Linked DNA regions of Catenulispora sp. GP43. The protein of the gene in region 2 interacts with the protein of the main gene of each other region in a pairwise test. Links are inferred from orthologs where the notes say so. Each region holds a gene or a part of one and is shown on either strand. Other genes may lie near its edges.

Region 1 (7,201 bases), on a different replicon or contig from region 2:
GGCGCGCGCCGAGCTTCATCGGGCGCTCGAGGTTGACCGGGTCGCCGGGCTTGAGGTCGCCGAGGCTGGACTTCTCGAGGGTCTCGGCCATCACGTCGGCGGTGAACTCCCCGGCCTGCGCGGCCTGGTCGGCGGCCTCGATGACGGTCAGACACACGCCGTTGACGGCGATCGAGGAGCCGTGCTCGGCGTCCGAGGTGACCAGCGGTCCGGCCACCCGCAGCCGTGCGGAGTCGCCCTCCACGTCCAGCGCGACGACGCGGCCGAGCTCTTCGACGATGCCTGTGAACACGGTGTGCTCCCCTATCCGCCTCATCCGCGTGCCGGTCGGCACTCGGTTCGAACCTGTCGAACCCGGGCTCCGGGAAGGGGGGTGCGTGAGGGGAGGCGGCGCGCCACGGCATACTCCGCCAGATCGGCGGCAGCCGTCGCGAACGCCGCGACGGGACGTGAACCGGCGCCGGTCCCGTGCGGACACGGCGAGGCGGCACGCCCGTCGCGTGCAGCCTCCCATCCGGACTTTAACCGTCGGTCCCGGAATTCCACCGGATCGGCCACCCGTTCGCCGAAGCGAACGAGCGGTTCGCGGACTGTCACCGCCGGTTCGGAATTCCACCGACCCCGGAGCACGCGTTCGTCGTTCTGAACCAGTGTGCCACGCGATTCATTCCCGGGCGGTCCGGGCGTGGTGCGCATCACCCCTGGCTCCACGTAGAACTGTAACACGTTCTATTTTTACCGGATAGCCGCACGCCGCCGCCCGTCTCAGGGATCGAGATCGTTCGGTGGGGCGAACACCGGCGCGGACTGGGGTGAACGCTCCTTTGACTTCGCAGCCAGTAGGCTCACCCGGCAAGCATGAGCACGTAGCCTGAGCTCGACACAAACCACTGATCCGGGGGGACGCGCATGGCTGGACAGGCAGAGCCGGGGCAGCTGGTCGGCGGCCGGTACCGGCTGCTGGCACGGCTCGGCTCCGGCGGCATGGGCCGGGTCTGGCGCGCCTCCGACGAGGCGCTGCGCATCGAGGTCGCGGTCAAGGAGGTCTACCTGCCGGCCGCCGGGCCCGACGCCGACGACCGCCTGCGCCGCGCCGAGCGCGAGGCCCGCAACGCGGCCCGGCTGCGCGACCACCCGAACGTGGTGGCCGTGCACGACGTGGTGGTCGAGGACGGCGTGCCGTGGACCGTGATGCAGCTGGTCGCCGGCCACACGCTGGAGGAGCACGTCGAGGCGTTCGGCCCGCTGTCCGTGCCGCACGCGACCCTGGTCGCCGGCGCGCTGCTGGACGCGCTGGAGGCGGCGCACGCCGCCGGGATCGTGCACCGCGACGTGAAGCCGGCGAACGTGATGCTGGCCGACGACGGACAGGTGCTGCTGACCGACTTCGGCATCGCGATCGGCGACACCGACACCGCGCTGACCGCGGCCGGCAGCTTCCTGGGATCGGTGGAGTACATCGCGCCGGAGCGGGCCCGCGGCACCGAGGGACTGGCCATCAGCGACCTGTTCTCGCTCGGCGTGACGCTGTTCCAGGCGGTCGAGGGCTTCTCGCCCTTCCACCGGGAGACCGCGACCGGGACGCTGACCGCGGTGATCCTGGACGAGGCCCCGGCGCCGGTGCGGGCCGGGCGGCTGACACCGCTGATCACCGGGCTGCTGGAGAAGGAGCCCGGGGCCCGGGCCGGGATCGCGCAGGCGCGGACGCTGCTCGCGGCGCGGGAGGCGGCGCCGGTGGAGCGGACGGCGGCGGTGGATCGGACGCTCGCGGCGCCGACGGCCGGTACGCCGTACCGGCCGGGCACTCCGTCCGGGCGCGGGTCGGCGGTGACCACCTCGCGAGGTTCGGGGACGTCGCACGGTCCCGGCGTAGCACACGGTTCGGGCACAGCACACGGAACGACCACGCCGCGCGGGTCGGGCGGGTCGCGTAGCTCAGGCTGGTCGGGCGGGGCCGGCGGACCGACCGGGTCAAGCAGAACGGCCGGCTCGGCAGGCTCCGGCGGACCAGATGGACCAGGTGGACCAGGTGGGCCGGGCAGGCAGGCCGGCGTCCCCCCGCGGCGGCCGAGCGACACCGGCAACCGCCTGTCGCAGAACACGGATCAGCGGCGACGCGTCCAGGGGCAGGGGCCGGGGCCGGGCCCCGAACAGCGCCGGCCCACCGGCACCGGTCAGCGCCCCGTGCCGCGCCCGCACAACTCCGGCGCGCCGGTCCGGCAGCCGGCACGGTTGCGGCCGCGCGCCGTGATACTGGCGCTGCTGGTCCTGGCGACGATCGGCGGCGTGCTGTTCGCGACTATGCGGACCTCGTCGTTCGACGTGAGCAGCGTCAAGGCCGGCGACTTCGTCAAGGTGGACTCCGCCGGCCACATCACGGGCACCCTGTCCGCGGCGAAGGCCCGGTCCAGCGCCGACGGCCGCCGGGTCACCGCCCGCGAGGACCAGGCCGACCCGGACGTCTGCAAGAAGTTCCACGCCCTCGGCCACGCGGACGTGGAAACCGGATCCTCGGTCAGCTTCTGCCTCGTCCGGCCCCTTGAAGAAGCCGGGGCCGCGGCTCCGGCACAGTGAGGCTGTCTCAGGCAACCCGCGCGCCGGCCGCCTCGGCCTGGGCACGCAGCGCCTGGATCGCCCGGTCCGGGTCCTCCGCGCCGTAGACCGCGGAGCCGGCGACGAACACGTCGGCCCCGGCCTCGGCGCAGCGCTCGATGGTGTCCGCGGCGACGCCGCCGTCGATCTGCAGCCACACCGACCCGCCGTGCCGGTCGATCATCTGCCGCGTGCGCCGGATCTTGGGCAGCACCACGTCCAGGAACTTCTGCCCGCCGAAGCCCGGCTCCACGGTCATCAGCAGGACCATGTCCAGCTCCGCCAACATGTCCTCGTACGGCTCGATCGGCGTAGCCGGCTTCAGCGCCATCCCGGCCCGCGCCCCGGCCGAGCGGATGGCGCGCGCCAGCCGGATCGGCGCGTGCGCGGCCTCCACGTGGAAGGTGACGCTGCCCGCCCCGGCCTCGGCGTAGCCCGGCGCCCAGCGGTCCGGGTCGGCGATCATCAGGTGGCAGTCCAGCGGCCGCGGCGAGGCCTTCACCAGCGCCTCCACCACCGGCAGCCCCAGCGTCAGGTTCGGCACGAAGTGGTTGTCCATCACGTCGACGTGGATCCAGTCGGCCGACGGGACCGCGGTGACCTCCTCGGCCAGGCGCGCGAAGTCGGCCGAGAGGATGGACGGGGAGATCTGGACGGGACTCATGAGGAAAGTCTGGCAGATCGGCGGGGTGCGGAACGCGCGAGCGTGATCACCGCCGCCGGATGACTTCAGTCTGTGTCGCCGGTCTGTGTCGCCGGTCTGTGTCGCCGGTCTGTGTCGCCGGTCCGCGCCCTCAATCCGCGCCCTGCAACCAACCCCACCGCGTCGCCAGCCACCCCAGCTGCACCCGGCTCTTCGCCCCGGCCAGCGTCATCAGCCGCCGCACCTCACGCTCGACGCTGCGCGGGCTGACCCCGAGCACGCGGTCCACCCGCGCGTCGGCCAGCAGCAGCGCCAGCAGCCGCAGGTCCGCCGGGGCCGGCCGGTCCCGGGGCTCCACCGCGGACGGCAGATCGGGGATCGGCAGCCCGACGCAGGCGGCGTGGTGGCCGAGCTGCATACGGGTCCGGGCGCCGGCGGCGTCCATCAGGTCCCGCACCGCGCGCTGCACCGTCCGACGGCTCACCGCCAGCCGGCGCGCCACCGCGTCGTCGGTCAGGCCGGTGATCAGCAGCGCCAGGGCCCTGGTGGGCCGCGCGTCAGGGCCGGGAAGCCAGCCCTTGTCCTGTCGCATCACACCTCCGATCGCAGACACCTCTTGACTCGGAGATTACCGCGTGCCCCTGAGAGTGTCTCTCAGCGCGGCCCATCGACGCCGCCGCACCGACCCACTAGTGTCGAATCCTGACGTCGACTCCAGAGGAAACCCAGAAGAAGCGCAGGTGAGACGGCATGATCGGCAACGACGCTGGCAGCCGGGACGAAGCCCTCGAAGCCCACCGCAAGGGCCCCGACTCCCCGCCTCTGCCGGAGGAGACCATCGGTGCGAACCTGGCGCGGATCGCGGCCGCCCACCCCGGGCGCGACGCCCTGGTGGAGTCAGCGACCGGCCGGCGCTGGACGTACTCCGAGTTCGACACGGCCGTCACGGACCTGGCCCGCGGAATGCTCGCGGCCGGCGTCGCCAAGGGCGACCGGGTGGGGATCTGGTCGCCGAACTGTGCGGAATGGGTCCTGGTGCAGTACGCGGCGGCGAAGATCGGCGCGATACTGGTGAACCTCAACCCGGCGTACCGGGTCCACGAGATCCGCTTCACCCTCAAGCAGTCCGGGGCCAGCCTGCTGTTCGCCGCCACCCAGGTGAAGTCGAGCGACTACGTCGCCATGGTGAACGCGGTGCGCGAGGACTGCCCCGAGCTCCAGGACGTCGTCTACATCGGCACCCCCGGCTGGACCACCTTCGTCGAGGGCGGCGCGACGGTGCCCGCCTCGGCGCTCGCCGAACGCGAGAGCCGCCTGCACCCCGACGACCCGGTGGACATCCAGTACACATCCGGCACCACAGGATTCCCCAAGGGCGCGACGCTGTCGCACCGCAACGTCCTGGGCAACGGCTTCATGGTCGCCGAAGTCCAGGGCTGGACGCACGAGGACCGCGTCTGCCTACCGGTACCGCTGTACCACTGCTTCGGCATGGTGATGGGCAACCTCGGAGCCACCAGCCACGGCGCCTGCATGGTGCTGCCCGGCCAGCTGTTCGACCCCGCCGACACCCTGCGCGCGGTCTCCGAGGAACACTGCACGGTCCTCTATGGCGTTCCCACCATGTTCATCGCGGAGTTGGCGCTCCTGGAGAAGTCCCCGGGTACCTACGACCTCAGTTCCCTGCGCACCGGCGTCATGGCCGGCTCGCCGTGCCCGGTCGAGGTGATGAAGCGGGTCATCGGCGAGATGGGCATGACGGACGTGACCATCGCCTACGGCATGACCGAGACCTCCCCGGTCTCCACCCAGACCCGCCGCGACGACAGCCTGGAGCGCCGCGTGGCCACCGTCGGCCGCGTCCACCCGCATGTCGAGATCAAGATCGTCGACCCGGGCAGCGGCGCCACCCTCGGCACCGACGAGCCCGGAGAGCTGTGCACCCGCGGCTACAGCGTCATGCTCGGCTACTGGGACGAGCCCGAGCGCACCGCCGAGGCCGTGGACGCCGACGGCTGGATGCACACCGGCGACCTCGCGCAGATGGATGCCGACGGCTACGTGGCCATCGTCGGCCGCATCAAGGACATGGTGATCCGCGGCGGTGAGAACGTCTATCCGCGCGAGGTGGAGGAGTTCCTCTACGCGCATCCAGACGTGGAGGACGTCCAGGTGATCGGAGTCCCCGACGAGAAGTACGGCGAGGAGCTGATGGCCTGGGTCCGCCTGCGGCCCGGCGCGCAGCCGCTGACCGCCGAGGACGTCCACGCGTTCTGCGAGGGACACCTCGCGCACTTCAAGATCCCGCGCTATGTGCACGTCGTGGACGGGTTCCCCATGACGGTCACCGGGAAGGTGCGCAAGGTGGAGATGCGGGAGCAGGCGGTGGAGATCCTCGGGCTCGCCACCGGCCCCACCGGCCCCACCGGCCCTACCGGGCCGCGGTGAAGCCGCCGTCCGAGTTCAGCACCTGTCCGTTGATCCAGCCGCCGCGCGCGGAGCACAGGAACGCGACAAGCTCCGCGCAGTCCGAGGGAACGCCGTTGCGTCCCAGCGGAGTGTGTTCTCTGATGTAGGTCTCGAGGTTGTCGTCCATCCAGCCGGTCTGCGTCGGCCCCGGATCGACGGCGTTGGCGCTCACCCCGAGCTCGCGCAGCTCCACCGCGGCGGCCAGCATGAGCCGGTCCAGCGCGCCCTTGCTGGCCCCGTAGGGCAGGTTGTGGACGATGGCGTCGCTGGTCAAAGCGATGATCCGACCGGCGCCGTGCGGACCGGCGAAGCCCTTGGCGTACTCGCGCACCAGCAGCCACGACGCCCGCGCGTTGACCGCGAAGTGCCGGTCCCACGCCTCCACGGAGGTGTCCATGATCGAGGAGTTCACGGACTCGCAGTGCGCCATCACCAGGGCCGTGACGTCCCCCAGCGCACCGCGCACGTCGGCGAAAACCGCCTCCGGCGTCTCGGCGAGCGCCAGGTCCGCCTCGACCGCGTGGACCCGCGCGCCGCGGGCCTGCGCGTCCGCGGTGATGGCCGCGAGCGCCTCCTCATCGCGGCCCCAGTCCATGCGGTCGTCGTAGGCACGCCAGTAGGTGAGCCCGATGTCCCAGCCGTCGCGGGCCAGCGTCTCCACGATCGCCGCGCCGATCCCGACCCGCCTGCCGACTCCGGTCACGAGCGCGACAGGGCGCTGATGCTGCGTCATGAGCGAGCAGTCTGGTGGCGGTGGCGGAGGGGGTCAACGCGTTTTTGGCGTCATACACCGACCCCCACCGTCAGTCGCCGGTGTTCCGCCACTTGGCCCAGAACGCCGACAGGTCGCGCCCCGACACGCTCTGCGCCATCGCGCGAACGTCCGCGGGCCGCTCCACTCCGTACTCGAACCCGGTGACGAGCCCGCGTAGCATCCGGTCCATGGCGTCGCGGCCGATGGTGTGCTCCAGGTCGAAGAGCATGCACGTGCCCTCGTGGTAGACGGCGTCGTGGTAGAGGGTGTCGCCGGCGCTCTCGTAGGTGTCCATGGAGGCGTCCATGCGCTCGTCGGAGGCGATCCAGTCACAGTTGTGCGCCGGTGTCGTCGAATCCTGGAACTCCTCGGCGCTGTACTCCGCGAACGCCTCGTCGAGCCACGGGTGCCGGTACTGGTCGTCGCCGACGAGGGCGAACCACCACTGGTGCGCGACCTCGTGCGCGACCGCTCCCTCATAGGCGGAGGCCAGGACGTAGTTCGGGTACTCCATCCCGTCGAAGGCGGAGCCGAACTCGTCGAAGACGATCGTGAAGCGCGGGTAGGGATAAGCGCCGAAGCGCGCGGAGTAGGAGTCCAGGGCCTGGGCCGCGTAGCGCATCAGGTTCTGGCAGTTGGAGTCGCTTTCGGAGTTCGGCCAGTAGGCGTCGACCTCCACGCCGGTGGAGCTGACCATGCTGTCGTGGTGGAACGCACCGGCGGACCAGGAGAAGTCGCGTACC
Region 2 (7,204 bases):
CACCGCGGCCAGCGTCAGCGCCTGGATTGAGAATCAGAGCCAGCAGTGGCGGGCCGGGGTGCGGGTCGTGGCGATCGACATGTGCAGCGTGTTCAAGGCCGCCATCCGCGACAGCCTGCCGCACGCCATCTTGGTGGTGGACCGCTTTCATGTCGCCCAGCTGGCGAACACCGCGCTGACCGAGGTCCGTCGCCGGGTCACCGTGCAACAACGCGGCCGACGCGGCCGGAAGGGCAACCGCGAGTGGGAGTTGAGGAACCGGCTGACCCGCTCAGCCGCGCGGATGCACGCCGACCACCTAGATCCGATGGTGGAAGACCTGATGGCGCTGCCGAAGAAGATCGGCGTCCCGATCCTGGCCGCCTGGAATGTGAAGGAGGACCTGATGGACCTCCTCGCGCTGCACGGCACCGGCCCGACCGCGCCATGATCCGCGGGCTGCTCGTCCGCTTCTACGAATCCGCCGCCGCCTCCGGCCTGCCAGAGATGGAACGTCTCGCGAACACCGTTTCCACCTGGTGGCCGCAGATCCTCGTCGCGATCACCACGGGCGTCACCAACGCCGCCTCCGAAGGCGTCAACCGCCTGATCAAGACTGACGCCCGCAGCGCGTTCGGCTACCGCAACCCCGCAAACCAGCGCCTGCGCGCCCGCTGCGCCACCACCCGCCGCGCCCGAGGGCACCTCAGCCGACGCACTAGCGGCCGTCACAGCCAGCCGCGAAGGAACGTGTGAAGAAAAGCGACCCCCGGCACATCCCGGACGCTCGCGCTGCAAGGATCGCGTCATGGCTGAGCCAAGGACGGTTCCTGAAGCGCAAAGCCCAGCAGGGCGGCGCGGCCGAGGCTGTTTCTGGGCGCTGGCGGTCGTCCTGGCGTTGAGCGCAGCCGGCTATGCCACACGTCAGGCGGTGGCGCCATGCTGGCCCGAGGACCCCACGCGAACCGATCCACACTCCTACCACCGCAACGAGTGTTCGTCCGGCTGGACCAATTCGGCAACCGGCACCCTGACAGGGGCTGTGCAGTACTACCGCATCCCACTACCGCCGACGTCCAGCGATGTGCGCTACTACAGCGACGACAACTCATTCAACGGCCCCGACACGCTGTTCTTACGTTTCTCCGTCCCGGCGCCAGACACGGCGACCCTTCTGAAGACGCTTGCCGCTGTGCCGACGGCAAAGACCGCGGACGAGGTGACGGCTGACACCGGCCGACCCCAGTCATTCGTGCAAGGGCTCGGTCCAGACTGGAGCGAGGACTCCACAGAGGGATCCGCGGTCTACCAGTGGGACGGGGCGTCATCCGGCAACATCATCGTCGAGAGACGATCGACAGACACGGTCGTCATCCTTGTCATCGCCCAGAGCATGGGGTAAGCGGCCCCAGAAAGCTGCACCCATCCCAGGACCAGCACGTAGATGATCAGCTACTTGATGCCACACCCAAGATTGATGAGCCAGGATGGTATCCGGGGTAACGAACAGACGTAGTCCAGCGCGGCACGCTTTGGGTGCTAGACCGAGCAGCAGCGCGATGATCGCGCGATCGGCCCAGTCAGGTCGCGGACGTCTTCCTGCCGCGGCGAGTTGGCGCTGCAAGACGGCCAGGACGTAGGCGAAGCGCAGGCACACGAGAACTCACGATCCCACCGCCGGTCAATTGCCGTCACCATGATCTGGATAGGCGGCCGGACCAGCATGGATGAGGTTCTCGGCAAGGACACAGGTCACTCCACTGCTTCAGCTTCTTGCGCATGTCTTCGCCGGCCGCGTCCGAGGCAGGATCCATGTCGGTGATACAGGCCACGCGCACCGGCAGTTCTGCTTTGTCGTTGCGCTGAAAGATACGTGCGTAGCGGAACAGGCCGACGTGGCCGCCGTTGACGATGCTGACGCCGCTGCGGCTGAACGAGTGCCCCGGAGCAGTGGCCGGCGCCGACAGCAGCAGGGCTTTGGCGGGCGATCCACCGCGGTGGCTCGCCCGAGCCGGGTGATGCCGGGCCCGGCCGCGACGATCCAGTCTCCGATGGTCCCTTCGAGCGGGGCGACCGCGCCGCGCGGAAGCTTCAGACCGGCGATACGCGTGCGCGGCGCCGGCCGTCGTCACCGGGTTCGGCCGGGATCTCGAACAGGCGTCCGGAGAGGACGCCGACGAAGACGAGGCCGCCGCCGGCCCAGCGGGCGCCTTCGGCGAATGCGAACCCGCCCTCGGCCCAGATCTCGACCGCCTCGGCGGGGATGGTGCTGATCGCGGGTCTCCGCGGCTCGTTCCTGGTCAGCGGAGGGTGGTGCCGGACGGATGGTCGAGCAGTGCGAGGCTGTCCCGGGTGGGCAGGCCCTCCCAGTCGCCTTCGGCGGCGACGGCGAAGGCGCCGGCGGCCACTGCGCGACGGAGCCGCCGGTCGAGGTCCAGGCCGTCCAGGAGGCCCGACAGATAGCCGGCGACGAAGGCGTCGCCCGCGCCGACCACGTCGACCACGGGCACCTGGTGCGCCTCGGCGTGGGCGCTGGCCGCGGTGGTGAACACGTCGGCCCCGTTGCCGCCGCGAGTGAGCACGAGTTCGCGGGTGCCTTCGGTCAGGAGCGCGTCTACCAGGGCCTTCTCTTCCAGCACGGGATCCGCGCAGACCAGGTGCAGTTCGTCGGCGGAGGCGATCAGGATGTCGGCCAGGCGGGTCAGGGGCAGCAGCGTTTCCCGTGCGCGCTGCGCTGACCACAATCTGGAGCGGTAGTTCACATCCAGGCTGACGGTGATGCCGAGTTCGCGTGCTTCACGGGCCGCGGCCAAGGCGGCTTCGGCACAGGTCGGGCTCAGCGCCGGGGTGATCCCGGTCAGATGCAGAAGGCGGACTCCGGGCGACAAGGCGGGCAGCACGTCCTCGGGGCACAGGGCTGATCCCGCCGACCCGCCACGGTAGTAGGAGACCTGGATCAGGCCGCCTATACGTCTTTCGCGTGCCAGCAGGCCGGTGGGTCGGCCTTCGCCGTCGATGTGGGCGTGGCTGACGTCGACTCCTTCGGCGAGCAGGGTTCGGAGAACCAAGGCGCCGAACTCGTCGTCGCCGACCCGCCCGATCCAGCACGAGCGGTGCCCGAGACGGGCCAGGCCGATGGCGACGGTGGATTCGGCTCCGGCGACGGAGAGGTTCATCGGTGCGCCGAGCCGGACCGGACCGGTGGCGCGCAGCGCCGCCATGGTCTCGCCGATGGTGACGACGTCCGGCGTGGTCACGCGGCCACCGCCTCGGCCATGCGCAGCCGCCAAGCCGCGGCGCGGGCGCGCAGGCCGTCGTGGCCGCCGCCGGACGCGGCATCGCCGATCAGCGGCGAACCGACCCCCACGGCGGCCGCGCCGCCGGCGAGGTAGGCGGCTGCGCCGTCGGCGTCCACTCCGCCGACCGGGACGAACGGCACAGTCGGGAACGGATCCCTCAGCGCCTTGAGATACGGTGGTCCGCCGAGGGAGGCGGGGAAGACCTTGACCGCGGTGGCGCCGTAGGCCAGGGCCCCGATCACCTCGCCGGGTGTCAGGGCGCCGACGAACGTCGGCAGTCCGGGCGGGCCAGCCTCGCGCAGGTCCGGGCCGAGTCCGGGGGTGACCAGGAAGGCGGCTCCGGCGTCGGCGGCTCGCGCCGCGTCGGCCGCTGTGACGACGGTGCCGGCGCCGAGCAGGGCGTCGGGGCCGAGTTCGCGCCGGGCCTGTTCGATCACCCAGAGCGCGTTCGGGGTCGTCAGGGACACCTCGCTGGCGGTCAGTCCCTCCTCGGCGAGGATCAGGATGGTGCGCAAAGCAGCCGTCGGGTCGGAGCCGCGAACGATGGCGAGGGTCCGGTGGGGGAGTGCGGTGACATCCATGGCTTCGTGTCTCTCGGGGATCAGTGTTCGTGGCGGCGGGCCGCGGTGATTTGTAGTGCCCACCGCAGTTCTCCGGTCGGTGGCACGACGGCGGCGTCGTGCGGCCCGGCGTCGGCAAGGTCGAAGACGCTGCCGAGCATGGGCTCGACACCGACGCTGCGATACGGCGCGGAGTGTGGGAAACCGCCCATATTGCGCCATAGTGCGATCGAGACGGGCACATCGGGTTCCGCGTACAAGCGGAGGTTCAGAACGTCGGGACCGTCCGCGACTCCGATCGCGTCGCAACCGACCAGGACCGCGCCGACCGCGGTACCGTCGTCGGGACCGAGGCGGTCCAGGCGCAGTCCGCGGGGTTCGGGCCAGTTGCCGGTGACGTACGGCGCTGAGCTGGGCCAGGTGTCGGTCAGAAGTCCCGCGGCTTCGGGGAACAGGCGGGTCGGTGTGCCCTCGGGCGCGGACAACACAGCTTGCTCAGACAGGTCGAGCAGGGCGTGCGCCGCCCACAGGAACCGGTAGCCGGGTTCGGCGCGCAGTGTGTAGACGAGGTGCAGCGCCGCGGGCCCGGCGATGATCCGGCGGTCCAGCTCGAAGTCAGGACATTGCACCATGGTGCGACCGCTGTGCGCCCGCCAGGGCCGGGACCATGCGTCGCCGTGGTCGGGGAGCCCCCGAATCGTGGGAACGCATTCCTCCACGCCGCCGACGTCGACGAAGGCGTCGCCGGGGCGCACCGTCCGGCGCGCCGGATCGGGGCGCCGCCACAGCCATTCCCTGCCGCCCGCGCGCAGTGACGTCCAGCGCCCGCCGCGCTCGGCGTCGAACTCGACGGCCGGCTGCTGGACGGTCACCATTCTGCGAACGACCCGTCCGCGTGCTGCCAGACGGGGTTGCGCCACCGGTGGCCGACTTCGGCCGCACGGCGCACCGCCGCCTCGTCGATCTCGATGCCCAGCCCCGGCCCGGTGAAGCGCTCGATATGGCCTTCGCGGACGCGCAGCGGCTCGGGGTCGGCCAGGTAGTCGAACATCTCGTTGCCGCGGTTGTAGTGCAATCCCAGGCTCTGTTCCTGGATCAGGAAGTTGGGTGTCGCGAACGCCAGTTGCAGGCTGGCGGCCAGGGCGAGCGGGCCGAGGGGGCAGTGTGGGGCCACGGCCACGTCGTGGGTCTCGGCGGCGGCGGCGATGCGTCGCACCTCCGAGATGCCGCCGGCGTGCGACAGGTCCGGTTGGGCGACCGCTATGCCGGTGGTGAGCACGTCGCGGAAATCCCAGCGGGAGAACAGCCGCTCGCCGACCGCCAGCGGGACGCTGGAGCATTCGACGAGGCTGCGCAGGTCACGCGAGTACTCGGGGAGGACCGGTTCCTCGACGAACAGCGGTTGCAAGGGTTCGAGCATTGGAAGCAGACGGCGTGACATGGCCGTGGACATCCGGCCGTGGAAGTCGACCACGACGTCGCGGTCTGGACCGAGGACCGCGCGGACCGCGGCGACCCGCTCGACGACCGCCTCGGCCTGCGCGGGGGTGTCGATGTGCCGCATCTGGGCGGAGCCGTTCATCTTCACCGCGCTGAACCCGGCCTCGGCCTGGGCGGCGGCCAGTTCGGCCACCTCGGTCGGCCGGTCGCCGCCGATCCAGGCGTAGACGCGGGCGCGGTCCCGCACCGGGCCGCCGAGCAGTTGGTGGACCGGCGCGCCGTAGGCCTTGCCGGCCAGGTCCCACAGCGCCTGGTCGATTCCGGCCACCGCCGAGGACAGCACCGGGCCGCCGCGGTAGAACCCGCCCTTGGTGAGCACCTGCCAGTGGTGCTCGATGCGCAGCGGGTCCTCGCCGACGAGGTAGTCGGCGAGTTCGTGGATCGCGGCGCGGACGGTCTCGGCCCGGCCCTCCACCACCGGCTCGCCCCATCCGGTGATGCCCTCGTCGGTCGCGACGCGCAGGAACAACCACCGGGGGGCGATCAGGAATGTCTCCAGCGATGTGATCTTCATCCGGACTCTTTCGGGTGCGTGCGGGATATCACGGTCCGCAGGTCGGCGGTGGCCTTGGCGAGCAGATCCTCGACGGCTCGCGCTGCCGCGTCGGGGTCCTGGGCGCGTACCGCGTCGAGGACGGAGCGGTGGGCGGGTACGGCGTCATCGGCGTGTTCGGCGCCGTGGACGAACCGGTCGCGCACGCGCAGCCCGGCCTCGATCACGACTTCCATCCGGGTGAGCAGTTCGTTGTTCGCCGCGGCCAGCAGCGCCCGGTGGAACAGCAGGTCGGCTTCGACGTTCGCTTCGACGTCGCCTTCGGCGGCGGCCATCGCCGCCAGCGCCTCCTCCAACGCCGCCAGGTCCTGCTCGGTGCGGCGGGCGGCGGCCAAGCGGGCGCCGGCTGGCTCGACGATGGCGCGGACCTCGGCCAGGTTCTCCAGGAAGCCCTCATCCGGTACGCCCATGCCCTGCCAGCGCAGCAGATCCGCGTCGAGCAGGTTCCAGTCGGCGCGGGGCCTGATGAAGGTGCCGCGTTTCTGCCTGGAGTCGATGAGCCCCTTGGACGCCAGCACTCGAAGCGCTTCGCGGACCACGGTCTTGCTGACGCCGAGTTCGGCCTCGATCTTGTCGGGGTACAGCGACTGGCCTGGGGCGTAGACTCCGCGCACGATGCGCTCGCCGATCGCCTCGACGGCCTGTCCGTGCAGTCCTCGCGCCGTGGTGTTCATGAAGGGCCTTTCGTTCGCGCCGGTTCGCGGCGTGGATGGTGGTGTCAGTCAGGAGGATGATTTGACCACTGACCATCCGCCGTCCACTACCAGCGTCGTTCCGGTGATGTAGGAGGCGTCCGCCGAAGCCAGGAACGCCACCGCGGCGGCCACCTCTTCCGGCCGTCCGAATCGCTTGGCCACGGTCTCGGCGACGCTCGCCGCGCGGGCGTCCTGCTCGACGCGGTCCCAGGCCGCCGTCATGATCGGCCCGGGGACCACGGTGTTGACCCGGACCCGCGGTCCGTACTCCACGGCGAGCTGCCGGCCCAGCGCGCACAGCGCCCCCTTGGCCGCGGCGTATGCCGGATGACCGGGCAGGCCGATCAGCGCGTGGACCGAGGAGGTCAGGACCAGGCAGCCTTCGTGTTCGGTCAGCAGCGAGGCGAAGGCGCGCATGCCGAGCCACGAGGCCTTCAGCGTGACGGCCATCTGGCCGTCCCACTCCTCCTCGGTCAGCGCGTGCGCCGCCTTCACGACGACCGTGAACGCGTTGCTGTGCAATACATCCAGGCGGCCATACCGCTCACGTACGTGCGAAGCCAACGCCTCCCACATCGCCGCCGAGGACACGTCGCCCGGCCAGTACTCGGCCCGGCC

Evidence for each region.
Region 1: the proteins of ABH926_RS04655 (region 2) and rpe interact in binary tests that used the Escherichia coli proteins (3 or more experiments, as listed by UniProt). The link is inferred for Catenulispora sp. GP43 from one-to-one orthologs.

The regions. Positions count from the first base shown.
Region 1 is NZ_JBGCCT010000046.1:55,587-62,787, reverse strand. What follows is about bases 1,420-4,406. They hold rpe (ribulose-phosphate 3-epimerase), read right to left. Parts: upstream 3,257-4,406; coding sequence 2,582-3,256; downstream 1,420-2,581. Other genes in these bases: ABH926_RS50065 (AMP-binding protein), read left to right, coding at 3,986-4,406; ABH926_RS50070 (helix-turn-helix domain-containing protein), read right to left, coding at 3,387-3,827; ABH926_RS50080 (serine/threonine-protein kinase), read left to right, coding at 1,420-2,574. Also shown: ABH926_RS50085 (riboflavin synthase), read right to left, coding at 1-292; more of ABH926_RS50080, read left to right, coding at 910-1,419; more of ABH926_RS50065, read left to right, coding at 4,407-5,683; ABH926_RS50060 (SDR family oxidoreductase), read right to left, coding at 5,667-6,437; ABH926_RS50055 (M1 family metallopeptidase), read right to left, coding at 6,508-7,201. UniProt on the Escherichia coli protein: Catalyzes the reversible epimerization of D-ribulose 5-phosphate to D-xylulose 5-phosphate.
Region 2 is NZ_JBGCCT010000002.1:220,609-227,812, reverse strand. Bases 1,259-4,248 are described here. They hold ABH926_RS04655 (sugar kinase), read right to left. Parts: upstream 3,237-4,248; coding sequence 2,280-3,236; downstream 1,259-2,279. Other genes in these bases: ABH926_RS04645 (hypothetical protein), read right to left, coding at 3,880-4,248; ABH926_RS04650 (bifunctional 4-hydroxy-2-oxoglutarate aldolase/2-dehydro-3-deoxy-phosphogluconate aldolase), read right to left, coding at 3,233-3,859; ABH926_RS04660 (hypothetical protein), read left to right, coding at 1,259-1,381. Also shown: ABH926_RS04670 (ISL3 family transposase), read left to right, coding at 1-430; ABH926_RS04665 (transposase), read left to right, coding at 427-735; more of ABH926_RS04660, read left to right, coding at 788-1,258; more of ABH926_RS04645, read right to left, coding at 4,249-4,713; dgoD (galactonate dehydratase), read right to left, coding at 4,707-5,852; ABH926_RS04635 (FadR/GntR family transcriptional regulator), read right to left, coding at 5,849-6,565; ABH926_RS04630 (SDR family NAD(P)-dependent oxidoreductase), read right to left, coding at 6,614-7,204. UniProt on the Escherichia coli protein: Catalyzes the ATP-dependent phosphorylation of fructoselysine to fructoselysine 6-phosphate. Functions in a fructoselysine degradation pathway that allows E.coli to grow on fructoselysine or psicoselysine.